DNA from 4 places in the Arsenophonus apicola genome. Region 4 is predicted to be linked to each of the others. Evidence: predicted binding sites of a transcription regulator. Region 4 holds the regulator's gene; each other region holds the start of a gene.
The links. Region 4 encodes LexA, which represses DNA repair genes until DNA is damaged. Its sites were predicted from a motif close to TNCTGTATGTACATACAGNA; they were not measured.
Positions count from the first base shown of each region.

Region 1: the regulator LexA is predicted to act here: its motif matches at 1,782-1,801, upstream of uvrB (excinuclease ABC subunit UvrB).
Region 2: the regulator LexA is predicted to act here: its motif matches at 2,110-2,129, upstream of uvrA (excinuclease ABC subunit UvrA).
Region 3: the regulator LexA is predicted to act here: its motif matches at 1,427-1,446, upstream of LDL57_RS10315 (DNA translocase FtsK 4TM domain-containing protein).

Region 1 covers NZ_CP084222.1:1,984,010-1,987,231, reverse strand. Annotated here, with positions in the region: gene bioC (malonyl-ACP O-methyltransferase BioC) at 1-598, shown strand, start outside; gene bioD (dethiobiotin synthase) at 591-1,268, shown strand; gene uvrB (excinuclease ABC subunit UvrB) at 1,833-3,222, shown strand, end outside.
Region 2 covers NZ_CP084222.1:2,803,852-2,807,073, reverse strand. Annotated here, with positions in the region: gene uvrA (excinuclease ABC subunit UvrA) at 1-2,044, opposite strand, end outside; gene LDL57_RS13300 (single-stranded DNA-binding protein) at 2,323-2,868, shown strand.
Region 3 covers NZ_CP084222.1:2,164,489-2,167,710, reverse strand. Annotated here, with positions in the region: gene trxB (thioredoxin-disulfide reductase) at 1-352, opposite strand, end outside; gene lrp (leucine-responsive transcriptional regulator Lrp) at 896-1,390, shown strand; gene LDL57_RS10315 (DNA translocase FtsK 4TM domain-containing protein) at 1,511-3,222, shown strand, end outside.
Region 4 covers NZ_CP084222.1:3,018,149-3,021,370, forward strand. Annotated here, with positions in the region: gene gntK (gluconokinase) at 1-25, opposite strand, end outside; gene zur (zinc uptake transcriptional repressor Zur) at 411-875, shown strand; gene lexA (transcriptional repressor LexA) at 1,086-1,700, opposite strand; gene LDL57_RS14290 (diacylglycerol kinase) at 1,802-2,176, opposite strand; gene plsB (glycerol-3-phosphate 1-O-acyltransferase PlsB) at 2,300-3,222, shown strand, end outside.

The sequences.
Region 1 (3,222 bases), 1.0 Mb from region 4:
TTATTTCAGTCAGCAGTGGCAGTTAGCAGGAAAACAGGTTATTGCGCTTGATCTGTCTGCATCAATGTTAGCGATCGCTCAACAAAAGCAAGCGGCCAAAAGTTATATCCAGGCTGACATGGAGTGTCTACCACTAGCCGATGAAAGTGTCGATCTCTGTTTTAGTCATCTTGCTATCCAGTGGTGTAGTAATTTATATACCCCATTAAGTGAGTTATATCGTATCACTAAAAAGGGTGGGGTAGTTGCTTTTTCTACTTTAGCCGATGGCTCATTACATGAGCTACAACAGTGTTGGCAAAAAGTTGATAATAACCGACACATTAATTCTTTTATGACTTTTGCACAAATTAAGCGGACTTGTCATGGTTGGTCGCATAGTTTAGAGCAACGATCTTGGCATGTAACTTATCCTTCATTTGCTTGTTTACTCCAATCTATCAAGGGAATTGGTGCGACTTATCTAACGGCTGGACGTCAGCAACAGGGCCTAATGACAAAAAATCAGTTAGCTAAACTCCTTGATCATTATCCTTATGTCAATGAGCAATTCCCACTAACTTATCAACTGGTTTACGGAATGTTATATCGTGAATAAATGTTTTTTTCTCACCGGAACTGACACCGATGTGGGCAAAACTATTGTTAGTTGCGCGCTGCTACAAGCGGCCGCAGCTCATGGCTATCAAACGGCAGGCTATAAGCCGGTAGCTTCAGGTAGCGAACAATTAACGGATGGCTTAAGAAATTCAGATGCGCAGTTATTAAGAAAAAATAGCAGCCTGAAACTGAATTACCATGATGTTAATCCGATCGTTTTTGCCCAAGCAACTTCACCCCATATTGCCAGTCAGTTAACAGGAGAACTTATCGATTGGCAGATAATGGGTGCAGGATTAAATAAATTAAAACAATCTGCTGACTGGATCATTGTCGAAGGTGCCGGCGGATGGTATACACCGCTTTGCGCTGAGCAAACCTTTGCTGATTGGGTTATACAACAGCAATTGCCAGTAATATTAACAGTTGGCGTTAAATTAGGTTGTATTAATCATGCAATATTAACCGCACAGGCAATTGAGCAAAGTGGTTTATTATTGGCAGGCTGGGTGGCTAATGAAATTGTTTTACCGGGTCAATATCAACAGGATTATTTGTTAACATTACAGCAGCGCCTGTCAGCACCTTGTTTAGGGGTTATTCCACATTTGCCAGATTGGCAATCTCATTCGATTGGCAAATTTGTCAATATAGGTAACCTACTGTAATAGGAATAATTTTTAGGCTAAAGCATTATGCCACTTTAGCCGTATTTTGCTTGAATTAGTAAAATAGTAACAGATGAAATGCTTTTTTTCGTTTTTTTTCTTATACAAAAATTTTTTTGTGATTATTTTTCTGGCAAAAATTTTTTACTAATACTCAAGTGAAAATCTTACAACTATTGATGCCTAAAAGAATTTCTTGAGTTATCCACCATTCCTGTGGATAACCTTGTGTATTAGATCTAGAAAAGTGTCGCTAACCAAGATGGGATGAGGCTTGGCGTGCCGTTGATGCCATTCTCGGCTCTAAATCAAAATTATATAAATATTAATAAGTTATATAAAATCAAGTCTGAAATGATATATAATAAAGTTTTATATTAGCTAATTAGCATAAAATATAAAATATAATTAAGCGTAAGAAAAAGCTTGGGGATAACTAAGTTATTAAAATAATAAATATATGTAAATAATTTATTATGGTTAAGGCTGATTTTTTATTTCTGCTGTCATTGAAACTGTTTTTTTATCCAGTATGATAAAGAAATTTTTAGTAGAGAGGGTTAGATGAGTAAAGTCTTCAAATTGCATGCTGAATTTCAACCTGCGGGTGATCAGCCACAAGCAATAAAGAAATTAATCGAAGGTCTTAATGATGGATTGGCTCATCAAACGTTGCTTGGTGTCACCGGATCGGGTAAAACATTTACTATTGCTAATGTTATTGAGCGGGTTAACCGCCCGGTCATGGTGATGGCTCACAATAAAACGCTGGCAGCACAATTATATAGTGAAATGAAAGCCTTTTTTCCTGAAAATGCGGTGGAATATTTTGTTTCTTATTATGATTATTATCAACCAGAAGCGTATGTTCCCAGTTCCGATACTTTTATCGAAAAAGACGCCTCTATTAACGAACATATTGAACAGATGCGGCTCTCTGCCACTAAAGCACTTCTTGAACGACGTGATGTTATTGTTGTTGCTTCGGTATCAGCGATTTATGGTTTAGGCGATCCAGATAGCTATCTAAAAATGATGCTTCATTTAACTAAAGGCATGATTATTGACCAGCGTGCTATTTTACGCCGGCTGGCAGAGTTGCAATATAGCCGCAATGATCAAGCATTTCAACGAGGTACATTTAGAGTTAGAGGGGAAGTGATTGATATTTTTCCTGCCGAATCAGATGAATATGCCTTACGGGTCGAATTATTTGATGAGGAAGTAGAAAGGCTGGCACTTTTTGATCCCTTAACGGGTCAGCTCCAACATGATGTACCACGATTTACCATTTATCCTAAAACTCACTATGTCACACCGCGTGAACGTATTCTTGAAGCCATGGAGCAGATCAAAACTGAATTGGCACAAAGACGTAAATTGCTACTGGAAAGTAATAAATTGCTTGAAGAGCAGCGATTAACCCAGCGTACCCAGTTTGATTTAGAGATGATGAATGAACTGGGTTATTGCTCCGGTATTGAAAATTATTCACGTTATCTTTCCGGCCGTGCAAGCGGTGAACCGCCACCAACACTGTTTGACTATTTACCGGCTGATGGCTTATTAGTTATTGACGAATCTCATGTCACTATCCCACAGATTGGCGCTATGTATCGTGGTGATCGCTCTCGTAAAGAGACATTGGTTGAATATGGTTTTCGCTTACCATCTGCGTTGGACAATCGCCCGTTACGTTTTGAGGAATTTGAAGCACTTTCCCCGCAAACAATTTATATTTCTGCCACACCGGGTAAGTATGAATTGGAAAAATCGGCTAATGAAATTATTGAGCAAGTTGTTCGGCCAACTGGCTTACTCGATCCTGAAATTGAGGTTCGTCCAGTTGCTACTCAGGTTGATGATTTGTTATCTGAGATCCATCTACGAACAGCGGTAAATGAACGAGTACTAGTAACAACCTTAACCAAAAGAATGGCAGAAGATTTGACCG
Region 2 (3,222 bases), 210 kb from region 4:
AGAATTGTAATCCTTCAATATCGGTATAAGGCGCCGGGGTTGCATTGGTAGCTTTATTTAATTGCCGCTGGGCAATAGGAAACAAGGTATCATTGATCAAGGTTGATTTACCTGAGCCGGAAACGCCAGTAATACAGGTAAATAAGCCAACAGGTAGTTCCAGTGTGACATTTTTTAGATTATTACCTTGGGCACCAATCAACTTTAAGATTTTTTCTGCATCGAGTGGTACTCGTTTGAGTGGGATGGCAATTTTGCGCTCACCACTAAGATACTTACCGGTTAATGAATCTGGATTGCTAATAATATCGTCCAGGCTGCCTTGAGCAACGATGCATCCTCCATGTATACCTGCTCCCGGGCCGATATCGATAATATGATCGGCGGCGCGGATCGCATCTTCATCATGCTCGACCACAATAACCGTATTGCCTAAATTTCGTAAATGCAGCAAGGTCTGTAACAGCCGATCATTATCTCGTTGATGTAAACCAATCGAAGGTTCGTCCAATACATACATGACACCAACTAAACCGGCACCAATTTGACTTGCTAGCCGTATGCGTTGCGCTTCGCCACCGGATAAGGTCTCAGCTGAGCGAGAGAGGGTCAGGTAATTTAATCCTACATTGACCAAGAATTTTAATCGATCGTTAATTTCTTTCAGAATCTTTTCCGCAATTTGTGCACGTTGCCCACTGAGCTGCAAAGTTTGGAAAAATGCCATTGCATGGCCGATACTAAAATCTGAAATTTCTGGTAGGGTGGTATTTTCAATAAACACATAACGGGCTTCTTGCCGTAAACGGGTGCCATGACAGGCTATACATGGCCGATTATTGATATATTTTGCCAGTTCCTCGCGCACGGCCATTGATTCGGTTTCTTTATAACGGCGCTCCATATTATGGATCACCCCTTCAAAGGGATGGCACCTTACCGTAACATCGCCGCGATCGTTTTGATATTTAAATTCAATTGCTTCTTTGCCGGAGCCATATAAGATCACTTGCTTGATCGCCGGATCTAACGAACTAAACGTGGCTTCGACATCAAATTTATAGTGTTTAGCTAACGATTGTAGCATCTGGAAATAATAAAAATTACGTCGATCCCAACCGCGTATTGCCCCGCCAGCTAAAGAAATTTCCTCGTTTTGGATCACGCGTTCCGGGTCGAAAAATTGTTGTACACCGAGTCCATCACAAGAGCTACAAGCTCCTGCTGGATTATTAAAGGAAAACAGGCGCGGCTCTAATTCACTCATGCTATAACCGCAGATTGGGCAGGCAAAATTAGCGGAGAAAACGAGTTCAGTTGCCTTACTGTCATCCATATCAGCGATAACCGCAGTACCGCCTGATAACTCAAGCGTAGTTTCAAACGACTCAGCCAGCCGTTGCGCTAGCGCGGCACGAACTTTAAAACGGTCAACGACCGCTTCTATAGTATGCTTTTTATGCAGTTCTAATTTAGGCGGATCGGAGAGATCGCAAACTTCGCCATCAATGCGGGCACGAATATAACCCTGTGCGGCCAGATTATCCAATAGCTTAATATGTTCACCTTTACGCTCTTTAACTACCGGTGCCAGCAACATTAACCGCTTGCCTTCCGGCAGCGCCAGGACGTTATCAACCATCTGGCTAACTGTTTGCGCTGCTAACGGCGTATCGTGATCAGGACAGCGAGGTTCACCAACCCGGGCAAACAACAACCGCAAATAATCGTGGATTTCGGTGATCGTACCTACCGTTGAGCGTGGGTTGTGTGAGGTGGATTTTTGCTCAATCGAAATGGCCGGTGATAGTCCTTCAATATGATCAACATCCGGTTTTTCCATTAAGGATAAAAACTGCCGGGCATAGGCAGACAGTGATTCAACATAGCGGCGCTGGCCTTCTGCATACAGGGTATCAAATGCCAGGGAAGATTTTCCTGAGCCTGATAACCCAGTAATAACAATCAATTTATCGCGAGGAATAATTAAATTGATATTTTTTAAATTATGGGTGCGCGCACCTCTGACTTCAATGTTATCCATATACCACATCCCGGATGAGAACACATTCAAACAGTAAATAAAACGTTTTATTATTACACAATTTTGGCTGAATGAATATACAGTACAGTATAGGCGTTCATATTCTGCAATTTAATCGTCAAACTTAAAAAAATTTAGCAATATTGCAGTATAATTTTCTAAGGCGTTTCGCAAACCTTAATCGCAACGGTTTGGTTTCCATATTCAATAGCGTGTTCGCATGTTAAACTAGCGACACTTCAATTTAGGCAAAAATATTAATACATCAGGAGTATCGAATGGCCAGCAGAGGCGTTAACAAAGTCATACTTATCGGCAACTTGGGACAAGATCCTGAAATTCGTTATATGCCAAATGGTGGTGCGGTTGCGAATCTTACGCTGGCCACCTCTGAAAGTTGGCGTGATAAGCAAAGTGGCGAAATGCGGGAAAAAACAGAATGGCACCGTGTTGTGATCTTTGGCAAGCTGGCGGAAGTGGCAGGTGAATATTTACGTAAAGGTTCACAAGTTTATATTGAAGGCTCACTACAAACCCGTAAATGGCAAGATCAAAATGGCCAGGATCGCTACTCTACCGAAGTGGTGGTGAATATTGGTGGAACCATGCAAATGTTAGGGGCGCGTGGTGGCTCACAAGAGGGTATGTCACAAAATAATCCAGCCAGTGGCTGGGGACAACCACAACAACCGCAACAGCCACAAGCAAGCCAGCAGTTTAGTGGTAACGCGCCAGCATCAGCGCCAGCTGCCCATTCCGGTAAAACCGCTCCCGCGACACCGGCTGAACCACCAATGGATTTTGATGATGATATTCCGTTTTGAGAGATGCTAACCACTTGATTTGGTTTAAGTTTTATTTTAAATATATATATATTAATAATAGGTTAGATAAAAAGTTTACAGGAGTATTAGGATTTCTGTAAATTTTTTTATCCTTGTTTTGTTGTTATGGTTTATTTTGAATTATTGTGACATTGATTCGAGTGTTTCAATTGTATTTTGTAAAGATTTTGCGCACACCTAATTTATTGATGTGATCGATGTATATTTTTTAAAATCCATTTATTTATTATGGATATAAGTGATTGACTATGCATGAATGCCGTTTTAGCATGTATGCGTAGGTGTTATTCGCCTATTTGTGGTTCTAGTGTTTTATATTTGTTGATTTACACA
Region 3 (3,222 bases), 850 kb from region 4:
AGGCGCCAGTTGCAATAATAAGCGCATCACAGCTATAGATTCCGTTATCACCGGTGAGCTTGAACGGCCGTTGCTGCAGATCAACCGCATAAATGTGATCATTAATAATATTTTCTTGTGCAGTAAATTTTTTAGTATGTTGCAGCATGCGTTCCATCAATACCGGGCCCATTAACTCGGTATGATCTCCTGGCCAATTTTCAACTTCGGTAGTGGTGGTTAATTGCCCCCCTGGTTGCATGCCAGTAATTAATACCGGATTTAAATTTGCTCGGGCGGCATAAATAGCTGCTGTATAGCCAGCTGGGCCAGATCCCAGAATTATAACCTTACTATGATTGTTGGTTTTCATAATTGCTCCATTTGTAAGAATATATATTTAATGTGGCGATTGTAGGAGATTAGTAAAATTAAAAAAAGTAAATTGAATGAAAAGATGATAAGGAATAGTCATTCTTTGTTGACTTGTTTTAACATTTTATTTATTAAGGCAAGTCATGAAAAAAGATTATTTTTGGTGAAATAACGATTTAAATTGAGAATTTTTCTTATGTCTTATTGACAATTAGTTAATAATGAATTCATTTCCCTATGATGTTCTGATTTTTATTCATAATCTTTGACAATCGGTTGTGTATTTGAGAAAACATCTTATAGGATTAATTACCTCATTTGATTAATTGAAATTGAACATCATTTAAACAAATAGATAAATATCCTACTTTTCATTATCAAATTGAAAACTAACCAGATGATTTATCTACAAGATGAATTATACTACAAATACTAATGGTCAGGCGGAGTTTAACCTTATTGCATCTTTTCCAATTCAATAATAAGAAAAGAAAATAGGGAATGTAATGGGTATAAAAATAGATAAAAGAGAGATAACGAAATGATTGATAACAAAAAGCGTCCAGGAAAAGATCTTGATCGTATCGATAGGAACATACTTAATGAATTACAAAAGGATGGTCGTATTTCTAATGTAGAGCTTTCTAAGAGAGTAGGGTTATCGCCGACCCCTTGTTTGGAACGTGTGCGTCGTTTGGAGCGTCAAGGTTTTATTTCAGGTTATACCGCTTTATTAAATCCACACTATCTCGATGCATCTTTATTGGTTTTTGTTGAGATCACCTTAAACCGTGGTGCTGCAGATGTTTTTGAACAGTTTAATGCTGTTGTGCAAAAACTGGAAGGGATTCAGGAATGTCATTTAGTCTCTGGGGATTTTGATTATTTACTTAAAACACGGGTTCCCGATATGTCTGCTTATCGTAAATTATTAGGCGAGACTTTGCTTCGTCTCCCTGGTGTCAATGACACGCGGACTTATGTAGTAATGGAAGAGGTGAAACAGAGTAATCGTTTGGTCATTAAGACTCGTTAATCAAATAGATGCAAAACCGGAAAAAGTTAGGTACACTCCTGTTTATGCATACAGTTTCAACGCTGAGCATTACTCAGCGTTGTTCCTTTCAATCAACAGGAAAAACCTGGAGTGTTAGTTTTGGGCCAGGAATATACAGAAGACAAAAACATTAAGTTAAAAAAGATTAGTAATGGCAAGATACTGATAGAGGTTATTTTACTGATAATTACTATCTGGGCGATTTTTTTAATGGTGGCTCTGATAAGCTTTCATCCTTCCGATCCTAGCTGGTCACAGACGACTTGGAATGAACCGATTAAAAATTTAGCTGGCGGCATCGGTGCTTGGTCAGCCGATATTCTTTTCTCTGTTTTTGGCATCTTAGCCTATGTTATACCATTAGTCATGTTATTAGGGTGTTGGAATGTATTTAAAGATATCGATAATCAGGATTGCCTGGATTTTTTTGTTCTTTCCTTACGCCTGATCGGTGGGTTAGCGTTAATAATTACCTCGTGTGCCCTGGCAGCACTTAATATTGATGATTTACCTAATTTTTCCTCCGGTGGTATTATTGGTAGTGTTTTTAGTAATGCCATTCTGCCTTGGTTTAATATATTAGGAACCACATTAGCGTTACTTTGTATTTGGGTTATTAGTTTCACCTTATTTACAGGTTGGTCATGGTTAACGATTGCGGAAAAGATTGGAGCACTGGTGTTAGCGACAATAACGCTTATCACTAATCGTAGTCGTAGTAATAACAAGCATCAAGCAACAAAAGCTTATGTCTCACCTCATCCGGCTAAATTATACGATGGCACATCAGATACAGCAGATTATATCGATCCAGATGATGTGCTTTTTTCAACCGCTCCAATTAAACAGTTAGCGAAAGAAGGATTGAGTAATAATAAAAACGATGAGTTTTATCGAGATAAGGTACAGTCTTTGACGCCTGCTGAAGCTAAAGGCGCCCTTGATATTCAGGCAGAAACACTAGACAAATATGATGAAGATATCTTTAGCAAACCGTCAAATATCCCCGTTCCAATGGATGATGAGATTGATCTCAATCAACGGATAGATCCTAATCAGGTTACTCAAGTTAGCGATCAAAAAGAAGCCCCAAATTTGGCTGACCCGTCAATTTTCTCAGTAACAAAAAAAGATGCGGAAGCTGACGCTAGTACTGCTTTTACACCGGTAAAGTCACAAATTAAAAAAGGTATTGGTCCCGAATTTCCGCGCCCTAATCCTGTTCGTTTACCAACACGGCGCGAGCTTTATGGTAATCGTCTAACAACACAGAAAGAACAGGAATTGGATGCAGAGCAAAAAGCTTTTCAAAATCCCGCCACTCAGTCTGATAGTGCGGAGTTTACTATTGATGATTGGAATGAAGATAAATTACGTGATCAGTTTTTGCAACAGCAAAATGAGCGTTACAACACCAACATAACTAATAACCTAAATCAACCAACAGCTAACATTGATGTGGATGACAAGCCCATTGCAGCAGATGAAACTGAATTAAATGCATTCGTTGACAGCCAACCACAAGTTGAACATAAATGGCCATTGGAAGAAGAGGCAGAGATATTGCAGCAGCAAGTAGCACAAGATAGTAGTCAAACATCATTAGCGCCTGAGGATAAAAAGCAAAAGGTAGCGCAGACATTACCTGAGCAGGGAAGTCTTTTTCATCCTTTTCTGGTACGTAATGATCAACCATTACCAAAACCCACGACGCCAATGCCCTCATTAGATCTGCTTGCCAGCCCACCAAACCACAACGAACCGGTTGATATGTTTGCGTTGGAACAAACATCCCGTTTAATTGAAGCACG
Region 4 (3,222 bases):
GGTGTATTTTTTTGGTATCACTCATTAAAAACTCCGTTAAAAATCAGGCAATATATAAAATCTTACTGATAATTATCAGTTATAAAAAAATAATATAATAGATTTGTGATAGGAATCTCAGTAAAGAGGCGGATCTGAGCACAAGTAAAACTCGTTATCGGTTTTATAGCTCTTAATATAACCAGCAATAATTAATATTAGTTCCGTTAGCTCGTTGAAATTAATCATTTTAATTACGATTGACTATATGTGCTATTTTCCAATTTAGTATCTATTTATAACAATAGAAAATAAAAAAACATTATTAGAAAATAGTAAAAGATATTATTTATTTTAGAACTATGGTAGATATCAAAAAGTATAAATATGATAATATCATTATTATAATGATCTTCACCTTAGGATAATTCATGACAAAGCAAGATCAGGAAAAAATACTGTCCCAAGCTAAGAAAATATGCCAAGCGCGTAACGTACGTTTAACGCCACAAAGAGAAGAGGTATTGCGCCTTGTAGCAGCTCAACCTTGTGCTATTAGTGCTTATGATTTGCTTGACCTACTTAGAATTTCTGAACCTCAAGCTAAACCACCAACCATATATCGTGGCCTAGAATTTCTCTTAGAACAAGGATTTATTCACAAAATAGAATCAACAAATAGTTATGTTATTTGTCATCATTTTGAGGATCCTAAACATACTTCAGTTATGTTAATTTGTGACAGTTGCGGCAGTGTCGCCGAAAGTAATGGTCAAACAGTAGAAACCGCTATTATAAAATTAGCCAAACAGACTGGTTTTCAGTTATCTCATACCGTTGTTGAAAGCCATGGACTATGCTCGCCTTGCTACAAAATCGAGAAAAAATCCTGTTAAAACTATGCATTATTAAGGTTAAATAGAGATACAAAGGCCAGGCGTATGAACAATCGGCCTTTATTAAAAAATCAATAAAAATTTAAAATATCTTACTTAATACTTATTAGTTATAAATCAAACAAACTAGAAAATAATAATATTTTTTTCAATAAATTAAACTGAATTAACTTAAAAAATTAATTAGATATAAAATGACTAAAAATTTGACTAAAATGAATCACTACTACGAATAATACCAACAGCGAGTCCTTCAATAGTTAAGTTTTGTGTCCGCAAATCCACAATAATTGGCTCAAATTCAGGATTTTCAGCAATTAATTCAACTTTACTACCCGCTTGCTTGAAACGTTTAACCGTCACTTCATCATCAATACGTGCAACAACAATTTGCCCATTATGTACCTGTTGTGTTTTGTGTACAGCAAGTAAATCACCATCCATAATTCCGATATTTTTCATGGACATACCATTAACACGCAATAAAAAATCAGCACTAGGTCTAAAAATAGTAGCATCAATCCGATAATGGCTTTCGATATGTTCTTGGGCAAGTAATGGTTCTCCTGCCGCCACCCGACCAATAAGTGGTAACCATTCATCCTCATTTTCTTCTTGTAGTAGCCGGATACCGCGAGAAGCACCGGAAACAATTTCGATCACGCCTTTACGTGCCAAAGCCTTTAAATGTTCCTCTGCTGCATTTGGTGAACGAAAACCTAAACTTGTTGCAATTTCAGCGCGTGTGGGAGGCATACCCGTTTGCGAAATGTGTTCACGCACCAGATCATAGACCTGCTGCTGCCTCAACGTTAATTCTTTCATTTCGCCCCCTATTTATTTGCATTCGCACATTGTCACTGTAAGTATATACAGTTATATCAAGATTTTAAACTGAAAAATGTGTAAAACCCTATTTTTTATAACTAGCTCACGAAATAATGATTACTGATCACAATTGCCCAAATAAAAATAGCTAACCAAATTGAAATAAAAACAGCCGCTGAGCCCATATCTTTTGCCTTACCAGAAAGTTCATGTAATTCTGTACCAATTCTATCAACCACTGCTTCAATCGCACTATTTAATAATTCAACAATAGCTATTAATACCACTGAACTTATAAGTAGTAACCGTTCAATCCATTGTACATCAAGGAAAAAAGCCACACTGATGGCAATAATCACCATAATTGCTTCTTGTCTAAAAGCGGCTTCACTCTTCCAAGTTGACCTTAATCCTTTGAGCGAATAACCGGTTGCTTTAATAATTCGGGTTAGTCCCGTTGTTTGATTTGCCATAAAATTTACTCTCTAGATATAGTTCTATATGGGATTTAGTATAATTATTATCTTTTAAACAGATATTAATTACTATTTCTGATATGCTTGGGTAGGATTCAAATAAGAGGCTATCGCTCATCTATGTCATTTTGGCGTAAAATTTACTACAATCTATTAGATTTACCAATGAAATTATTGGTAAAAAGTAAACTCATACCAGCAGATCCAATTAAAGAATTGCATCTTGATACGACACGTCCTTTTCTATATGTATTACCTTATCATTCTAAAACAGACTTATTGACGTTACGTCAACAATGTTGTTCTATTGGTTTACCTGATCCACTTGATCCGATTGAAATAGACGAAATTAAATTACCTGCCTATGTCTTTATCGATGATGGCCCGCGTGTCTTTCGTTATTATTCGCCAAATCCACGTAAAGATTCCGTAAAAACGTTTACGGCTTATCTTGATCTTCATTGCCATAATCCCGAACTAAACATTCAGATGCTACCCGTATCAGTGATGTTCGGTCGAGCACCTGGTCGAGAAGGCCACTCACCAGCGCCTCCGTTACGTTTACTTAATGGTATTCAAAAATTCTTTGCCGTTATCCGGTTAGGACGTGACAGTTTTGTTCGTTTTTCACCCACTGTCTCTTTGCGCCAAATGGCTGGCGAATATGGTACTGATAAAATTATTGCCAACAAACTTGCTCGAGTCGCCCGCATTCACTATTCACGGCAACGATTGGCAGCAGTTGGCCCCAAACTTCCTGTACGCCACGATCTATTCAATAAGCTGTTAACTTCAAAAGCAATTGAAAAAGCAGTTGAAGATGAGGCTAAAGCAAAAAAAATCTCACTAGATAAGGCAAAACATAATGCGATTGCCATGATGGAAGAAATTGCCGCTAATTTTTCCTATGAAGCGATCCGTATTACTGACCGCGTACTTAGTTGGACATGGAATCGACTTTATCAAGGAATTAATGTGCAACATGCCGAACGTGTACGCCAATTAGCGCAAGATGGCCATGAAATTGTCTATATTCCTTCTCA